2 regions of the Piscirickettsia litoralis genome follow, and region 2 is predicted to be linked to the other one. Evidence: riboswitches for the same ligand, from Rfam matches in the RefSeq annotation. Region 2 holds a riboswitch; the other holds the start of a gene.

Region 1 (9,821 bases), 1.8 Mb from region 2:
ATAATACTGATAAACGTGGTTGCGATCAGCAGACTAATCAGGAGAAAGTGACGGACTGAGTTTCGAAATAACCATGTTTTCAGTCGCAGCGGCATCAGGTCTTTTCTACCATATAACCGATGCCGCGAATGGTGCGGATTAAGTTGTTACCAAATTTTTTGCGTAAATTGTGAATATGGACTTCTAAGGCATTACTGTCGATCTCATTGCTCCAGCCATACAGCGATTGCATGAGCTGATCACGGGATAATACTCGACCGGTGTTTTCTAGTAATTTAGTTAATAGAACAAACTCGCGGCGTGATAAGCTCACAGGCTCACCTTCGAGACTGACGGTATGAGCGGCTGGATTGATCTCGATATTGCCATAGCTAATCGTTGGTTCAGCGCGACCTGATGCACGGCGCTCTAGAGCACGCAAGCGTGCGCAAAGCTCATCTAAGTCATAGGGTTTGCTCATGTAGTCATCGGCACCGGCGTCAAGACCTTTTATGCGGTCTTCGATTTGGTCAAGTGCTGTTAAAATGAGGACAGATGTTTGATTGCCTTTAGTTCGCATATCTTTGAGTACAGAAATACCATCTTTTAATGGCAAACCTAAGTCTAAAATGACAAGATCAAAGGTTTCTGTATCTAAAGCACGTGTTGCTGCGACACCATCTTTAACCCAATCAACGGTATAACCTCCTTGGGTCAAGCCAATTTGGGTCGCATCACCGAGTAATTCATCATCTTCCACAAGTAAAATACGCACACGAATCTCCTAATCATACTCTAGGGTTTCACATAGAGTAGTGTGTTTGTTTTAAGTGAATATTAACACTTTATCATTTGATCTTACTGGTTTATTGCTTAAGCGCAAGCCTAATTCATTGCTAATGAACTGTTATGACATGCAATTTTTGTTCTGAAATAAAATAAACCTAAATAAATTATTATAATACAATGGATTGCTATTATTTTTGCTTTTGATTTGGATATGTTTAAGCTAATAGAGTGATGATATAACCTGAAGCATCCTCGCTGAGAGCAACGATGATAAAAAAACAAATAAAGAGAAAAATATAGCTTCTCAACGCACTTTAATACTTCAATATTAAATACACTGTACCTGTTATATCGGACCAATATCCTAAACCCTGAGTCCAAAGCTCAGAGTTTAGATTTTGGGGTTTAGGCTGATGTTGTTTTAGAGGGTGGCCTCATGTTGAGTGCCGGCGTTAACGCGTGTGAGTAAAAAGAAGAAAGCACCAGCAATAACAGCGACTAAAATGAAGAAATCGCCTTCAGCCATATGGCCTCCATTATTGGGTGCTAACCAGCAAAGCACTGTTAATGCATAGAAGTAAACGAACAGTAAGCCACATTTCTTAACTGCACAACCTGCGCTTTTGAGTGAAGAAGACTGTAAGGCAATAAAGATCACTTGAAACACTGTAATCAAGGCGACAAGTTCAAAGACAATAGGGAAGTGGCCGATGACAAAAAGATAGCTGAAGATGACAAATAGCAAGGCTGAAATAACTCGTCCACCGATGACTTTAAAGTTAAACTCTTCAGGCTTAACGGTCTTTCTAAAGACAACTAGGGCTAAAGGGACGGTCATAAACGCTAGAATATGAAAGAGGCTAAGTATTTGTGCCAAACTCGCCCAGCTTCTAAAACTGAATAAAAAGACAATAGCGAGAGCAATATTAAAGATGAGTGAGCGCCTGGAGACACCGTATTGTGGGTGAACATGGTCAAAGAACCTTGGTACTTGTCTTTCTCGAGACATCGCCGTTAGCATTCGTGTGGATGAACCAGTATAGGCTAAGGCGGTGCCAAGTGGAGATATCATTGCATCAACATACAAGACCAGCATGATCATATGTAGGCCTAATAGCCCGGCAAGTTGGACCATCGGCGCTTGGAAGTCAAGGTGATGCCAACCCTTTTTGAGCATATCAGGTGGAAGTGCGCCAATAAAAGAAACTTGCAGTAATAAGTAAATAATTAAGCAGATAACGATAGAAAGAACCAGTGAGAGAGGGATATTACGCTTTGGGTTTTTAATCTCGCTGGAAAAAGAAATAATCGACTGGAAACCATTAAAGGCAACGATGATTCCGGTAGTAATGATGGTTGTAAAGACTGAGCTCCAGCCATAAGGTAGGTAAGTATGCTCCACCGCATCGAAGTTACTGGCATGAAAACTGACAGAAATCGCAATGATTGCGGTGATTAAAGGAACGAAAATTTTAAATACAGCAATGGCGTTATTGGCTTTGGTCAGTGAACGAACTCCCCAGTAGTTAATCAGGCAGTAAATTACGATTAAAAACAGCGAAAACGTTAAGCCGAGTGGTGTGAGTGAAGAATGTGACCAAAGATAGGGACTGATACTAGGAAATAAGCTAATTAAATACTGAATTGTTGCGTCAGCCTCCATTGGAATAACAGCAACAATACCCAACCAGTTGGCAATGGCAAAGGGAAAACCAAAGTATTTATTGTGTGAAATGGTTGAAATAACCGCAGTGAGTCCACGCCGCGGATAAAGCGAAGCAATTTCTGCAAAGCAAAGCGCAAGCAAAAGAACAAGCCCCGCCCCGACTATCCAAGAAAGTAATGACGCACCTCCAGCAGCCTGTGCCGCACGGTAGGGCGCAAAAAGCCAGCCACTACCGATAATGGCTGAGATGCCGATGAAAGTGGCAGGGATAAGCCCAATTTTGTGCTTATTAAGTTTTATCATAGTGTATTAACCAGTTTGATTGATTTGGAAGCCTATCGAGACCTTAAAGTAAGGCTGAATATTATTACGATATTTTATTATAACGAGAAGTTTTCAGCGAAGGAATATTGACTTTTTATAAATCGTTATGAGAGTGCTACTTTTTGCGTGTTATAACACCTTGTTATTTAGTTGTTTAGTAAAATGTTGAGAGTGAGTGAAGCCTTACTTCTGCTTGGAGAAGGTGTTACTATCTTGGCAACACTTGAAGATGATAAGGATTAGATTAATGCCGCAGTACGATTCACCTGATCTCTCACGTTTTCCAAATGCACTAATTAAAAACGAAGCGGAATACCAGCGTCTTTGTCAATGGGCGAAAGACGATTATGAGGGCTTTTGGGCGCACCAGGCCAAAGCACTTATTAATTGGCGAACTCCCTTTAAAACGACATTAGATGAAAAAGATGCGCCCAGCTATCGCTGGTTTACAGAGGGGACATTGAATGTTTCTGAACAGTGTTTAGATCGCCATTTAGATAAACGTAAGAATAAAATTGCTCTATTATTTGAAGGGGAACGAGGTGATCGACAGGCGATTAGTTATTTAGAGCTTTATTATCGAGTGTGCCAAACCGCCAATATGCTCAAAGAAGAGTTTCAGCTTGAAAAAGGTGACCGTGTGGTTTTATACATGCCGATGATTCCAGAAGCTATTGTCATTATGCTCGCTTGCGCGCGCTTGGGCGTGATTCATTCGATTGTGTTTGGTGGATTTTCTGCTGAAGCTTTGCATGAGCGTATTGTCGATGCAAAAGCAAAACTTGTGGTTACTGCCGATGGTGGTTTTCGTCATGGTCAGCCTTATTTATTAAAACCAACAGTGGATCAGGCACTCGCTAAAGGCTGTTCTTCTGTGGAAGCAACACTAGTCGTTCGTCGTAATCATCAAGATGTTAAATATCAACCCGGCCGTGATTTTATTTATGATTTAATTGTTAATGAGTATGAAACCTCATGTCCGGCGGCTGAGCTTTCTAGTGAAGATCCTTTGTTTTTACTCTATACCTCAGGGAGTACGGGAAAACCTAAAGGCGTACAGCACTCCCAAGCGGGGTATATTTTATGGGCGCAAATGACCTTAAAATGGGTTTTTGACGTGCAAGAGACCGATACTTTTTGGTGTACGGCAGATATCGGCTGGATTACTGGACACACTTATACGGTCTATGGACCTTTGGCATTGGGTGCGACGACCTTAATCTATGAAGGTGTACCGATGTTTCCAGATGCCGGACGTTTTTGGCAGATTATCGAACGTTATAAAGTCAATCAGTTTTATACGGCGCCAACAGCGATTCGTTTATTGCACAAAGAAGGGGCAGACTTACCCGAGCAGCATGATTTATCTTCTTTACGTGTACTAGGCACTGTGGGTGAGCCGATTAATCCAGAGGCTTGGCAATGGTACTACGAGCATGTGGGAAATTCACAATGCGCTATCGTTGATACGTGGTGGCAGACGGAAACTGGTGGCAATATGGTTGCACCATTACCCGCTTGGGGAGGGGCGAAGCCAGGGTGTGCAATGCGACCTTTACCTGGAATTTGTGCGGAGATTCTAACACCTGAAGGTGAAAAAGCGAAGGCGGATCAGAAGGGGTTATTGTGCGTGACTCGCCCTTGGCCGAGCATGTTAAGAACCATTTGGGGGGATCATGACCGCTTTGTTAACAGTTATTTCTCTGATGTGAGCTACCAGGGTAAAGCGGTTTATTTCAGTGGTGATGGCGCACTGTATGATCAAGACGGTCATATTTGGGTGACCGGACGTGTGGATGATGTGATTAATGTCAGCGGTCATCGTTTAGGCACTGCAGAAATTGAGTCAGCCGTTGCTAAGCATGATGATGTTGCAGAAGTCGCAGTGGTCAGTTGTCATCACGATATCAAAGGTGAGGCGATTGTTGCCTTTGTTGTGCTACGTGATTCTTCTTATGATGATATTGAATTGAAAAAATCAATTAATACAGTTGTTAGAGCTGAAATCGGTGCGATTGCCTCAGTAGAAAAATTTTTTATGTGGTCAACGCCCTACCAAAAATCACGTAGTGGTAAAATCGTTCGGCGCCTATTGCGCTCGATTGTTCGTAAAGAAGAGTTGACTCAAGATATTTCAACCCTAGAGAACCCGGCAATTATTACTGACTTAGAAAGTGCAGTGAGTATGACAAAAACTTGACGGCGAGGTTAAACCTCGCTATCTTCAGCACAGAATTAGGGGTGCCGTAAGGCTGAGAAATACCCTTTGAACCTGATTTGGCTTATACCAACGTAGGAAAATTCATGCTGTATTACATGTTTTCGCTTTTTTTATCCTTATTAGTAGATAGCTGTTCTCTGTTTGCTTCTTTTATGTTCTTTGCCCTTATTTCTAAGGTTTACGCTATTAATTTTAAGCATGATTTAAATCGCGCTGTTAGGACTGTTGTATGAAAACAGTTGCAATCATCGGTGCCGGTTTGATGGGGCGTGTTTTAGCTCTAGATGCCTTAGCCAAGGGATTTAATGTGAGTTTATTTGACCGTGATGATCCATCCGGTCAAAAAAGTTGTGCTTATACTGCCGCAGGGATGATTGCTCCTATTGCTGAGGTGGAACATGATGATGCCATTATTTATTCTTGGGGTATTCAATCTCTTGCACGTTGGCCTAACATTCTTGAAACGCTGGGTCATGATAAAGTATGGTTTCAGCAGCAGGGCAGTTTAATCGTTGCCTTTGCCCAAGACTATAGTGAAATTGCTCATTTAAGAGAAACATTAGCGACCAAGCTAAAAGGTGATAGGCCAGAGTTTGAGTTTATCCGTCAAGATGCGATTGCGCTATTAGAACCTGAATTAAATCCAAAACTAAGCACTGGACTGTTTTTCCCTGATGAGGGGCAGGTGAGTAGCGATGATTTTTTAAAAGCATCGACTGAATATTTACAAGATAAAGTGAATTGGCAGGCGAATACCGAGGTTATTGACTTTGGTGAGCATTGGCTAAAAACAGCTCAATCAGACTCGAGTTCTGAATATGATTGGGTGATTGATAGCCGTGGTTTACAGGCAAAAGACCATTTTTCTGATTTGCATGGGGTGCGTGGTGAGGTCATTCATCTTCATGCACCGACTGTTAGGTTAAGTCGGCCGGTGCGTTTAATTCATCCGCGTTATAGCATTTATGTCGTACCCAGAGCAAATCATCATTATGTGATTGGGGCGAGTTCTATTGAAGCTGAAGATTTCTCACCCCCTTCAGTGCAATCTACTTTAGAGTTATTATCGGCAGCTTATGGCTTGCATCGTGGTTTTGCTGAGGCGCGCATCTTAGAAACACGGGTTAATTGCCGGCCGACATTACCGGATCATTTACCAAAGGTTATTTATAAGTCAGGCTTAATCCATATTAATGGCTTGTATAGACATGGTTATTTATTAGTCCCTTATTTATCCCAGAAAGTTATTAGTTATATAGAAAATAAATAAACAAATAAAGTAGGTACGGAAGAGTGATGATGATTGATATCAAACGCAATGGCCAAATTGAAACGATTAAAGAAAATACCGTATTAAAGCAGGCCTTAGAGCAATGGGACTATCAAGGTGCAAGTTTTGCTGTTGCGATTAATTGTATCTTTGTTCCGCGCTGTGACTTTGAGAGTACTTATTTAAAGGAAGGTGATGATGTCGAGATTGTCACGCCGATGCAAGGGGGATAATTTAATATGCTCTCTTTATATGATTCTACTTATAATAATCGCTTGATTTTAGGCACGTCGCTTTACCCAACTCTTGAGACGATGAAAGCGTCTATCATCGCTTCAGGAGCGGAGCTGGTGACAGTGTCTTTGCGCCGCCAAATGAATGGGGATGAGAATAATTATTTTTGGCAAATTATTAATGAATTAAATTGTGATGTACTACCGAATACTGCAGGTTGTTATACGGCTAAAGAGGCGATTGTGACAGCTCAGATGGCCCGAGAAGTCTTTAATACCAATAAAATAAAATTAGAAGTCATTGGTAATAGTTATAATTTACAGCCTGACCCTTTTGAATTACTCGAAGCTACACGCATTTTGGTGAATGAAGGCTTTGATGTGCTGCCATATTGCACGGATGATATTATTTTATGTGAGCGCTTGCTTGAAGCAGGTTGCAAAGTGCTTATGCCTTGGGCTGCACCCATTGGTACCGGCAAAGGTTTATTAAATCCTTATCAATTTCGGTTATTACGTGAGCGTTTTAAACATATTCCAATCGTGATTGATGCGGGGCTTGGAGAGCCTGCACATGCCTGTGAAGTGATGGGCTTGGGGGCCGATGCGGTGATGTTAAATACCGCTGTGGCCAAAGCGCAAGATCCGGTAAAAATGGCGCGGGCTTTCTCTACTGCGATTGAAGGAGGGCGTTTAGGCTATGAAGCGGGGAAAATGTTAGAGCGTGATTTAGCGGCTCCAAGCACACCGACAGTCGGCACACCTTTTTGGCATGAAAATGACCAGGTTGCGGCGCAGCAAAAGCTTGAGCCTATAGCAAATAAAAATACGGTAAATACTATAGATACTATCAATGGCAATGGTTTGGGTGATTTTAAAAAAATTAATAAAGAGCGCTTAATCTTTTACCCCATTGTTGACCGTAGCTGTTGGATTCCTCGTTTGGCCAAAGCGGGCTGCAAGAGTGTGCAGCTGCGCATTAAAGATTTACAAGGTAAAGAACTAAAAGAAGAGATAAAGGCAGCCATTCTATTCGCTAGAGAATACCATATAGATTTATATATTAATGATCATTGGCAGCTTGCGATAGAGTTAGGTGCGTTTGGTGTGCACTTGGGCCAAGAGGATTTAGAAACGGCGGACTTAAATGCGATTTACCAGGCAAACTTAGCCTTCGGAGTAAGTACGCATGATAAAAATGAATTGGCTCGAATCACCAATTTAAATGCATCTTATGTTGCATTTGGGCCTATTTTCGAGACACAAAGTAAAAAGCTTGCGTTTTCACCACAAGGGCTGGAGCGTTTAGCCTATTGGCGTAAGCTGGTGCGGCGACCACTCGTTGCGATTGGCGGAATTGATTTAAATAACATTGCTGATGTGTATAAAACAAAAGTCGATGGAGTTGCTGCAATTTCTCTTGTAACGAACGCAGAAAATCCAGAGCAAGTCATTGCTGAAGTGTTTTCAATTCAAAAGGGTGTCATTAATGACAATTAGATGAATATGTATTTGGGCGCATACCTGATTTAGTCTTTCGCTAAGTGAGGGAGGATCATCTATATATTGTATAACGGATGGTCTTGTTGGTAGAAAAACTATGTTGCGAGTTACGCTGCTTTGTCTGTTTTTAATAGTATTTACTATTGCCAAATCCAGTGCGAACCCGCAAATTGATGTAATCGCACTGAAAGTGGGCCAGCAGATCGGAAAAAAAATAAGAGAGGAATGCCACTCGCTTTCTACAGATCAAGTTGCGGATGATTTACCGAGCCAAACAGACAAAGAGCGAGCATGGAAAATTTATAGCAATAGTTATGAGCACTGTATGACTGAGGCATTACAAATTATGAAAAAGGATTTGTCAACAATTGATGTCCAGGTAATGAAGAGTAATGGTTAATATTCACATGTCGTGACTGTCGACTAGGCTGATATTTTCATTGCATTGCAGCGCGGATTGTTTTAAATCTGCTATTACCATGAATTTGTAGTTTTTTCTGGTTTATCATGATTTTTTCAGTACAATGAGGTGAGATGTGCTGAAGGAAGGCAGATTATGGATATCCAAGAACACAGTGGTCCAGAACGAGTAATTGATAAAATTCGTAATGAATCAGCGAAGAAGATTTGTTTGATTGGGCAAACCTATTCGTCGATTAAAAAGCATATGATTGAAGGCCCTAGCGGCTTACTGGCCGAAGCAGATCGACGTGATATTAAATATACCTATAATCGATTTTCTGGTGAAGTCCGCTTTCATGACTTTAATGCGGTTTGCAAGTGTATTCCAATGTGGCCGGTAACAACCATTAATCACCCCTATCGCTTTAAAAATCGTCGCTTTGATTTCATCTGGTGTGATCGTGTTAAAATTGACGATAAGCATGATCATGAATTTAAAAAATACCTCATGCTTTCTGTACAAAACGAGAAGCGTATACTGTACAGCACATAAAGGGTAACAATCTTGGCAAACTATTTTGCAGCCTTGGGTAGTTTCAGGATGATTCGCTTTATGTAGTTTCCCGAATTATGTAGTTTCCCGAAGCGAGTTGATTTTTCCAGAAGATAAGTGTTTATGCCAGGTGTTTTCAACAAGTTGGCTAAGCAGTTCAGAAAATTCTATACCGAATGCTTTTGCACCATCTGGATAAAGGCTAGTTGGAGTCATGCCAGGCATCGTATTAATCTCCAGAATAAAGGGTGAGTTATTTTCGTCAATGAGAAAATCAATGCGAGAGAGGTCTTGGCAGCCTAAAGATTGATGGGCCATACAGGCGAACTGAGTGAGTTGTTTGCTAAGTTGCTGAGAAATCGGGGCGGGAATTAAATGTTCGCTTAACCCTGGGGTGTAACGGTGTTCATAATCATACCAGCTATTTTCAGGGGTTTTGATTTCTATTACTGGGAATGCTTGTAAGGCGGGTTGAATATCTAAAATGCCTATAGTCAGCTCACGGCCTTTGATTTGTCGTTCGACTAAGACTGCACCATATTGTTTTATGCTTGATTCTAGTGTTTTTTTGAGCGAATTTAACCCCGAGACAAATTCAACACCTAGCCCTGAACCTTGGTCACAAGGTTTAACGACAAGCTCTTCGCCGAGAATTTCTAGTGCATGATAACAACTGACATCAAGAGAGTGGTGTGGCGTACATAATAAGCCAGGAATGGTTGGAATGCCGGCATTTTCAAAGAATTTCTTAGAGACAAATTTATTCATGGCATAAGAGGAGGCTTGGACGTGACTACCAACATAAGGCTGACCAATAATTTCTAAAAAACCTTGCAAGGTACCATCTTCACCCACTGGACCATGTAAGACTGGGAAAACTA
Region 2 (9,821 bases):
GCCACCTTCTCAAAAGGTCAAGGTCGCAATAGAGCAGGCAGCCCATGATGTTGCCCGCTATCCGGAAGATGCGGCGCCTGTTTTGCGTGAGCGCTTAGCTAAAAAAGATGGAGTTAAGCCTGAGCAAATTGTGATTGGCGCAGGCTCTTCTGAAAACCTAGGTATGCTAATTCGCTGCTTTGTTAGCGAGGGTGATGAGGTTGTGGTTTCTGAACATGCCTTCTCGGTCTATCGTATTTTTGGCAAGATGTCAGGGGCGAGTATTATTCAAACAGCCGCTAAACATTATGGCCATGATTTAGAGGCGATGTTAGCAGCAGTTACTGAAAAAACAAAAATTGTTTTTATTGCTAATCCAAATAATCCAACAGGTACTTGGTTAACTTTTAATGAGATACAAAATTTCTTAAAAGAAGTGCCAGAGAATGTTTTGGTTGTGCTCGATGAAGCCTATTATGAATACGTTGAAGATGAGAATTATCAATCAGCAATAAGTTTACTTGACCAGCATACTAATTTAGTAATTACCCGAACTTTTTCCAAGGCCTATGGCTTGGGAAGTTTACGTGTAGGCTATAGTATTAGTTCAAGCGATTTGGTGAACTATATGATGCGAGTGCGCTATAGCTTTAACTGTAATAGTATTGCTGTCGCCGCAGCCTTAGCGGCATTAGAAGATAAAGATTATCTGGAAAAAAATCTTGCTAATAATCATCAAGGTTTAATTTATTTAAAATCATGTTTTGATAAATTAGGCTTAGAATATGTCCCTTCTGCAACTAACTTTATTTTGGTGAAAGTAGGAGAGCGAGCAATGGATGTTTTTAATGCTCTGCTTAAAGAAGGCGTGATTGTGCGCCCAACGGTTGCAGATGGTTTAGCTGATTTCTTGCGTGTTAGCGTTGGGCTACCCGAAGAAAATCAATTATTCATCACTAAATTTGAGAAGGTTTTAAAAGAGATTTTGTGATTTTGTTTTTATAAAATATTTAATATCTAAAAGAGGGATTTGTCCCTCTTTTTTTCTGGCCTGTTATTTTTTATCATTTAGTTTTTTTGCACTTCTTTACACCATTTTTCCTGGGCTTCTAAAATAAGCTCCGAGTGCCGATAAGTCATTAACAAATATTCTTGATCTTGACGATTTTTATGATCATTTTCGATGTGCTGTTGAATTTTTTTGAGTTTGCGTTTGCGACTTTGGACTTGTTCGGCAAAATAGTCAATATGCTCCAAGGTGTCTGTTGTTGATAAGTGCTGAGCAAGGCTCAATTTTAACATAAGCTCATTACGTATTGTTGTTTCTTCAACATCTTGGCGCAGCCACGTTAATAGGTGCTCACGGCCTTTTTCTGTGATGCTATAAAGATTACGCTTTCTACCAGACTCTTGTGTTTCTGCCATAGTGACCATGTCTTGGGCGAGCAGCTTTTTTAACAGGGGGTAGAGCTGTGAGTTGCTCTCTGACCAGTAAAAAGAAGCGACTTTCTCAAGGAGTCTTTTAATATCATAGCCTGACATAGCATCGCGCTTGGTGAGATAGCCAAGAATAGCAAATTGTGTTTTGTTGGTACGGGACATGGACTTTCCAGTAATTAAGCTTTGCCACAGCTTACCCTGGTGCTCTCTTCTTGACAAGCCCAGCACTTGACAGTTTAACCAAGCGTGTTTAACATGTGTTTTCTATAGGTGTTTAAGACCTATATAGGCTTAAGGAGTATTCTCTTGGAAAAAAGATTAACTATTTGTTTTTATGTTGTTTTGTCGGTTTGTTTAATCACTCCTCTGGGCAATGATATATTTTTGCCTTCTTTGCCGGATATGGCGCAGTATTTTCATACTAGTCATATACAGTGGGTGATGAGTTTCTTTTTATTTGGCTTAGCGTTGCCTCAATTAGTCTATGGGCCGTTATTCGATCGTTTTGGTCGTAAACCTGTGCTAATTGGCGGTTTGATTATCTTTACTATAGCAAGCATAGGCGTTGCTGCGGCAACCTCGATAGAGATGTTGTTAACATCACGGTTTTTTCCAAGCAATCGGTGCTTGTTGCTCTGTTGCTGGAAGTTTAGCCATTGCCCGTGATGTCTATGCGAAAGAGCGCCTGGTAAAGGTGATCGGCATGATTATGCTAGCCATCGGTGTATGCCCTGTGTTGGGTCCTTTATTAGGCGGGTATTTGCAAGGTTGGTTTGATTGGCGTGCGAGCTTTGAGTTGCTTGTTGTTTTGGGTAATTTTTTATCTGTTTTTTATTATAGTTACATTTAATGAAACACATCACCATAAAAATGACCATGCACTCAAGCTTGATCATATTGTTTGCAATTATATGACGTTATTAAAAAACTCAAAATATTTAGGCTATACGTTGACGAGTTTATTTTCTTATGGAACCTTATTTGGCATCGCGACGATTTTCCCGTTTAGTTTTTACTAAGATATATCATTATCCTGTGGCTGAAGTAGGTGAGTTATTTGCCTTAAATGGTATCGGTATACTGGGAATGGGGTTGGTTTCACCCAGTATTGCCAATCGTTTTGGCTTATCAGTTTGGTTACGAGTCGGTGCCGGGCTAATTTGCTTTGCTGGGCTGCTGTTATTTGTGACTCACCTGGTTTGGCCAAATTCATCTTTAAGTGTGATTTTGCCTGTATTGATGACAACGACTGCAATCGGTATTATTCGCCCTACTGCAAGTGCTGGAGCTATGAGACTGGTTGATCGAAAAATTGCAGGCTCTGCTGCATCGCTATTTAACTTTGCATCATTTATCGGCGGCGGTGTTTCAACCCTGACTATTTCCTTTTTACCACTCTCTGTTAATACGCTAGCGGGGCTGATCTTTGTCTTTGGCTTGTTTGCTATTTTATTTGCGTATAGCACAGCAATTAAATTTACAAAAACGAATGAAAGATCACTAAAATTAACGGGTGCATAGATATTGCTTTAATTCATCGATAAAGAGCTGATGAATAAATAAATCACTGTATCATGCATCTTTTCGCCCTTCGAAAAGCAAATGGTTTTGCATGTTAAACATTTAGTTTGGGCGGTAGATTAAATTATATTAGCAATTGCATTGTCTAATGCGAAAATCATACTGACGGCCTAGCCCATTTTAGCGCGACCGCTACTTGTTGCTGAAAATATAATTGCAACAACAAGAAGCGTTATGAGTATTATTAAGTAAAAAATTGCCAATGGTATGGCTGTTTGCACTTTCAAAAGGCTGGCAAGCGATACAAGTAGGGAAAGTACCAGTAAATATATAATAGACGACGCAGCTCCTGCTGTACCTGCCATTTCGGGAAATAAACTAATGCAGATGCCTGTACCCACTTGATAAAGTCCTGCGCATGAAATAAAGAAGAAAATTGCAAACACAGGGATTGTTATCGCCCAAAAGTTAATAGGGAACTGAATTGACAGTATTGCTAATATAATCGCTGAAGCTAGTGCAGCTAATAAATTTGAAATAACAATTCGGGCAAGCTTAAAACGGCTTTGCATAAAACGATAAACATAACTACCAACAAAGCATGCAGCTCCAAGAGAGAGTGCCGTATGACCAAAAGTGATTGCGCTATAGCCGAGTATATCTTGTATCAAAAATGAACCGGTGACCGCAAATATAACAATGATACTGGAAACACTCATAAACAATATACCTACCCAAAAAACAGGCGTTGTTAGAATTTGAAGGTATCGTTTGAAGATTTGTTGCTTGTGTATAGGTGTGCGTTGCCAATGAGTTTCAGGAAGGATGAGAAATGCACATAAGACCAGTGCTCCATATGCGGCTAAAAAAACAAAGTTGGCCTCCCAACCCAAGAAGTGTTGTAAATAAGCGCCGATAAATGGTGAAATTATTGGGCTTAGTGAAAAAAATAAACCAATCGGTGCCATTGCATGCTGAATTTTATTCACAGGTCCGTAGACATCGGCAATAAACGCTCTATAGCCAACAAACAAGGAGGCTAAAAAAAATCCTTGCATAAACCTTAATGCTAATAAAGAGTAAACATTAGGCGAAGCAGTGCAAAGTAAGCTGATAACCACGTAGAGAGCTAGCCCAATAGTCAGTGGTTTTTTTCGCCCAAAAGCATCTGATAAAGTGCCAAAGATAAGTGATCCAATTGCAACGCCATAAGAAAAACATGGCAAGGTTAGTCTGGTTAGGTGAGGACTAGCGTTTAACCCTTTTGCTATCCATGGTAAAGAAGGTGCATAGAGGTCGACACCCATAGGACCGAGTATCACTGCAAAGCAAAGAATGGGGATAGTGAACCAGTAATTATGATATTGGTTGCTTTTCATCATATCGGATTAAACTCCAACAACGTGCTATCAGAAAATGTAAGACCCGAGACTCCAGGCAGACTAGCACAATAACTTATCCTCTGTCATCTTCGCTGTGAGATTATGTTAATTAACAGGGCAACCTGCCAAACATTAATTCACTTTTATAAAAATAAAGCACTTTTAGGAAAAATTAAAAATTTATGTTCAACGTTTGTGGTTTAAGATTTAGATGAATAAAAAAGAACAATGTCGGCATGAATAAAATATAAGGGCTTTTCATTAAGCCCTTATATTATATATGATAAAAATAATTAATTTTAAAAATAACGACCTGGCTATACTTTATTATATAAACCCGATTTTTTATATTCTTCAGACTTTTCTTGCATACCCTGACTTAATGCCTCATTATTATTGAGGCTTTGCTGGTGAGCATAGTCTCTAACGTCCTGAGTGATTTTCATCGAGCAAAAGTGTGGACCACACATCGAGCAAAAATGGGCGACCTTATGTGCTTCTTTGGGCATGGTTTCATCATGCATAGAACGTGCTTTTTCAGGATCTAAGCTTAAGTTGAACTGGTCTTCCCAGCGGAATTCGAAACGAGCTTTTGATAAGGCGTTATCCCTAATTTGCGCGCCAGGGTAGCCTTTGGCAATGTCTGCTGCGTGAGCGGCGATCTTGTAGGCGATGACCCCATCACGTACATCATGCTTGTCTGGCAAGCCTAAGTGTTCTTTTGGGGTCACATAACAGAGCATGGCAGCACCATACCAGCCGATCATGGTGGCACCAATGCCAGAGGTGATATGATCATAACCTGGAGCAACATCGGTGACTAAAGGCCCGAGGACATAAAAAGGTGCTTCGAAGCAATCGTGTAACTCTTTATCAACATTGTCTTTAATTAATTGAGCTGGGATATGACCGGGTCCTTCGATCATGGTTTGAACATCGTGCTCCCAAGCCACTTTAGTCAGCTCACCCAACGTTTCTAATTCAGCGAATTGTGCTCTATCATTGGCATCGGCAATCGAGCCTGGGCGAAAGCCATCCCCCAAAGAAAAAGAGACATCATAGGCTTTCATGATTTCACAAATCTCATGAAAATGAGTATATAAAAAGCTCTCTTTATGATGCGCTAAGCACCATTTGGCCATGATAGAACCACCGCGTGAGACGATGCCTGTCATGCGCTTGGCGGTCAGTGGAATATGACGGAGTAAGACGCCGGCATGAATGGTAAAATAATCGACACCTTGCTCGGCTTGTTCAATGAGGGTGTCGCGATACATCTCCCAAGTGAGTTCTTCGGCTTTGCCGTCCACTTTTTCTAGTGCTTGATAAATAGGAACGGTACCGATAGGGACAGGAGAGTTGCGTAAAATCCACTCACGGGTTTCATGGATGTGTTTTCCTGTGGATAAGTCCATGACATTATCTGCCCCCCAGCGTGTAGCCCAGATCATTTTCTCCACTTCTTCGCTGATGGATGACGTCACCGCAGAGGTGCCAATATTGGCATTGATTTTAACGCGGAAGTTACGGCCGATGATCATCGGTTCGATTTCTGGGTGATTAATATTTGCCGGAATAATCGCACGGCCACAGGCGACTTCTGAGCGGACAAATTCAGGGGTAATTTCTGTTGGGATATTCGCGCCAAAATGTGCGCCTAAATGTTGTGAGGTGAGTGTTTGGTCTTGAATGTCTTGACGGCGAGCATTCTCGCGAATGGCGACATATTCCATTTCAGGGGTGATAATGCCGCGCTTGGCATAATGCATTTGGCTGACATTATGACCTGCTTTTGCTCTTAGTGGCTTTCTGGTGCGCTTAAACTGTGGGACTTTCCACTGTTCTTGGCTTAAGTGCTGCTGAGTAAAATTTGAGCTATAGCCTGAAAGTTCTTCGGTATCATTGCGCTCTTGAATCCAAGCGGTGCGTATGCTGGTTAATCCTTGGCTTAAATCAATATTGATGTTTGGGTCGGTATAGGGTCCAGATGTGTCGTAAAGAGGAATATCTGGGTTTTTCTCTAAACCGTGCTCTAAAGGCGTATCCGTTTGTTCAACGGCACGCATGGTCACGATTAAATCATCGCGAGAACCTTGTTGAAATATTTTTTTTGAGCCGGTAAAAGGTTGGCGTAAGCGTTTGGCAACACTAAAGTCTTCAGCGGCAGTGTTATGATTATTTTTTGTAGACATAAATTTAAATTCTCCCCTAAATTTACTACATAGGGAGGGAGTGCAGGTCTTTATACAAGAAGTATAGAAACTGGCAAAGCTTCCCTCCGTCGGTGTTAACCGAATCAGGTTCTAAGGGACTCTCTCAATCTGGAACTCCAGATACCCCTAGCTTTACCCAGGTTTATATCCTAAGGGTGAGAGAATGTAAAGGCTTTTCACACCTGCTACACTAGGGCTAAAGCATGACCTGATGGAAGGATGAGGGAGCGATGGAAGAAGTTAATTTATATACGACAGAGCAAGTACGAGCTTTAGATCAAGTGGCTATTCATGAATTTAATATCAATAGCTTCGAGCTGATGCAAAAAGCAGGCGCTGCAGCTTTTCAAGTTATCCAAGAGTATTATCCAGCGAAAAAGCAGTTGTTAATTTTTTGCGGCAAGGGTAATAATGCCGGGGATGGTTATATTATTGCATCCCTTGCTAAGCAAGCGGGCTGGGAGGTTTTAGTTCAGGGTTTAAGTCACATCGATAAATTATCGGGTGATGCTTATAAGGCTGCAGACTTAGCCATCAATGCCGGCGTAAAGATATCTAGCTTAAATTGCTCAGAGCAAGTTTGTAGTGAAAAAACAGTGATTATTGATGCTTTATTAGGAACAGGCTTTCAAGGTAAACTGCAGCATGACTATTTGCGAGCGATGCGCTTTATTAATCAGCTAAATGCACCTTGTCTGAGCATCGATGTGCCTTCGGGGTTGAATGCAAGCCTGGGCATATGCACTCAAGAGGCAGTGCGTGCTGAGCAGACGGTGACTTTTATAGGGAATAAGCAAGGCTTATATACTGGAGATGGGCCTGAATATGCTGGGCGAGTGATTTATCGTTCTTTGGATTTAGCAGCGAAGATTTATAATAAAATACAGCCGGATAGTTATTTACTGCAGCAGGCAAGCACATTACTCACTAAGCGTCGTAAAAATAGCCATAAGGGAGGCTATGGTGAGACTCTTGTGTTGGCCGGTGGTCCTGGCATGCTGGGAGCTGGATTGATGGCGGCGACTGCAGCGTTGCGTGCGGGGGCGGGCTTAGTGAGGCTTGCAACACTGGAGGATCATGCCCGGCTTGTTGCCTTATATCAGCCAGAGTTGATGAGTTATGGGCTGAGTGAAAATACCAGCAGTGATGAGCTGCTAGATTTAGTCAGTCAGGCCGATACCCTGCTGGTTGGTCCAGGTTTAGTCGATAGTGCGTGTGGTTTGTCTATTATGGATAGAGTGATACGTCAGGCAATTTCCCTGAATAAACATTTAGTCTTGGATGCCGGTGCGCTTGGCTGGTTGGCTAAAAATCCACTGCAATATGAAAACTGGTTACTCACCCCTCATCCGGGTGAAGCGGCTCGACTATTGAACTGTAGTAGTGAGAAAATTCAAGAAAATCGCTTTATGACAATTAAAAAATTACAGCAAAAGTATCAGGGGTGTGTGGTTTTAAAAGGTTGTGGCAGCCTAATTGCTGATGAGAAAAATATTTATGTTTGTCCCTATGGTAATCCAGGGATGGCTAGTGCAGGGATGGGGGATGTATTAGCGGGTATAGCCGCAGGTCTTGCTTTTCAATTAGATTCTATCAGCCTTGCGGCGCAGTATGCGGTGACTCAACATGGCTGGACTGCTGATCGTCTGTTATTGCAAAAAGGGGAGGCAGGTTTGCTGGCAACGGATATTATCCAAGCTTTAAGAGTTTAGAATGAAAAGGTGAGTTGGGACAGGGTTTACTAAGATAAAGATATTTGATTTTAAAGAGATAAAAAACATCAATTGACAGTCTGTGTTCAGGCTGTCATGCTGCCGTTTTTAGGAGGGCGTATGAGAGTTATTTCTGCAAATGTAAATGGCATACGAGCGGCGGCGCGTAAAGGTTTTTTTGATTGGTTAAATATTGTGAATGCGGATGTTATTTGTATTCAAGAGACTAAGGCGCAGGAGCATCAGCTCGATGATGATCTCTTTAACCCTGAGGGTTATCACCGTTATTTATTTGATGCAGAAAAAAAAGGCTATAGTGGTGTTGCGATTTATAGCAAGCAAAAGCCAGATGCTGTGCACACTGGCCTAGGCTTTGAAATCGCTGATCGTGAAGGACGCTATATTCAAGCGGATTTTGGCAAGCTAAGTATTGCATCTTTATATCTACCTTCGGGGTCTTCTTCAGAGGAGCGCCAGGACAGAAAATGGCAGTTTATGCATAATTTTATGGAAATACTCAAAGGTTATAGAGAGGATGGTCGAGAATATATTATTTGTGGAGATTGGAATACTATTCACCAAGAAATAGACATTAAAAATTTTAAATCCAATCAAAAAACCTCAGGCTGCACACCGGCTGAGCGTGCTTGGATGGATGATGTAATTAATGATGTGGGTTTTGTCGATGCCTTTCGCGTGGTGAATCAGCAAGCTGAGCAATATACCTGGTGGTCGAACCGCGGTCAGGCTTGGGCAAAGAATGTCGGTTGGCGGATAGATTATCAACTGATTACGCCAAACTTAAAAGATAAAGTGGCAAGTGAAAGTATTTATAAAGAAGAGCGTTTTTCTGATCATGCGCCTTTGATTATTGATTATAACAACTTATAAATTAACCGGTTTTAATTAAAAATCAAAAACCAGATAGATTGAGCTAGGACAAAGTAAGGTTAAATCGGTATAGTGGAAGATAAATAAAATTTGGGAGAGCGTCATGATTTCAGGTATTGGCATTGTTGTTATTGTCTTGGTTGTATTGGCTATAGTTGTTGTATTGATGGGAGTGAAGGTGGTTCCGCAAGGAAGTGAGTGGACCATAGAACGTTTTGGTCGCTATACCCATACGTTAAAGCCTGGTTTGGCCTTGATTATTCCCATGATAGATCGTGTCGGCGCTAAATTGAATATGATGGAGCAAGTCTTAGATATTCCATCACAAGAGATTATCAGCCGGGATAATGCCATGGTGAGAGTGGATGCGGTGGTGTTTTTCCAGGTGACAGACGCAGCACAAGCCGCTTATGAAGTGAATCAATTAGAGCACGCGATTCGCAATTTAACCATGACTAATATTCGGACGGTTTTAGGGGCAATGGATTTAGATAGCATGCTCTCTAAGCGTGATGGCATCAATAGTAAACTGCTGATGGTGATTGATGAGGCGACAGGGCCTTGGGGAGTAAAAGTCACACGCATTGAGATTAAAGAAATTGCGCCTCCGGCAGACTTGGTTGATTCAATGGCAAGGCAAATGAAAGCAGAGCGTGATAAGCGTGCGGCCATCTTAGAGTCTG

What was found. A riboswitch is a leader RNA that binds a small molecule or an ion and turns the genes downstream of it on or off. The one in region 2 is predicted to bind thiamine pyrophosphate.
Region 1: linked by a shared signal. The riboswitch ahead of BGC07_RS00915 (FAD-dependent oxidoreductase) and the one ahead of thiC (phosphomethylpyrimidine synthase ThiC) in region 2 are both predicted to bind thiamine pyrophosphate.

The regions. Positions count from the first base shown of each region.
Region 1 is NZ_MDTU01000001.1:194,009-203,829, forward strand. Features, by position in the region: gene BGC07_RS00900 (response regulator) at 95-754, opposite strand; gene BGC07_RS00905 (APC family permease) at 1,190-2,737, opposite strand; gene acs (acetate--CoA ligase) at 3,006-4,958, shown strand; TPP riboswitch at 4,986-5,074, shown strand; gene BGC07_RS00915 (FAD-dependent oxidoreductase) at 5,209-6,249, shown strand; gene thiS (sulfur carrier protein ThiS) at 6,276-6,482, shown strand; gene thiE (thiamine phosphate synthase) at 6,489-7,982, shown strand; gene BGC07_RS00930 (hypothetical protein) at 8,083-8,385, shown strand; gene BGC07_RS00935 (hypothetical protein) at 8,542-8,940, shown strand; gene BGC07_RS00940 (D-alanine--D-alanine ligase family protein) at 9,016-9,821, opposite strand, start outside.
Region 2 is NZ_MDTU01000001.1:1,998,994-2,008,814, forward strand. Features, by position in the region: gene hisC (histidinol-phosphate transaminase) at 1-970, shown strand, start outside; gene BGC07_RS09915 (PadR family transcriptional regulator) at 1,048-1,638, opposite strand; gene BGC07_RS09920 (MFS transporter) at 1,726-2,085, shown strand; gene BGC07_RS19440 (MFS transporter) at 2,075-2,269, shown strand; gene BGC07_RS09925 (MFS transporter) at 2,401-2,940, shown strand; gene BGC07_RS09930 (Bcr/CflA family efflux MFS transporter) at 3,111-4,322, opposite strand; gene thiC (phosphomethylpyrimidine synthase ThiC) at 4,640-6,514, opposite strand; TPP riboswitch at 6,579-6,673, opposite strand; gene BGC07_RS09940 (bifunctional ADP-dependent NAD(P)H-hydrate dehydratase/NAD(P)H-hydrate epimerase) at 6,766-8,247, shown strand; gene BGC07_RS09945 (exodeoxyribonuclease III) at 8,368-9,138, shown strand; gene BGC07_RS09950 (SPFH domain-containing protein) at 9,242-9,821, shown strand, end outside.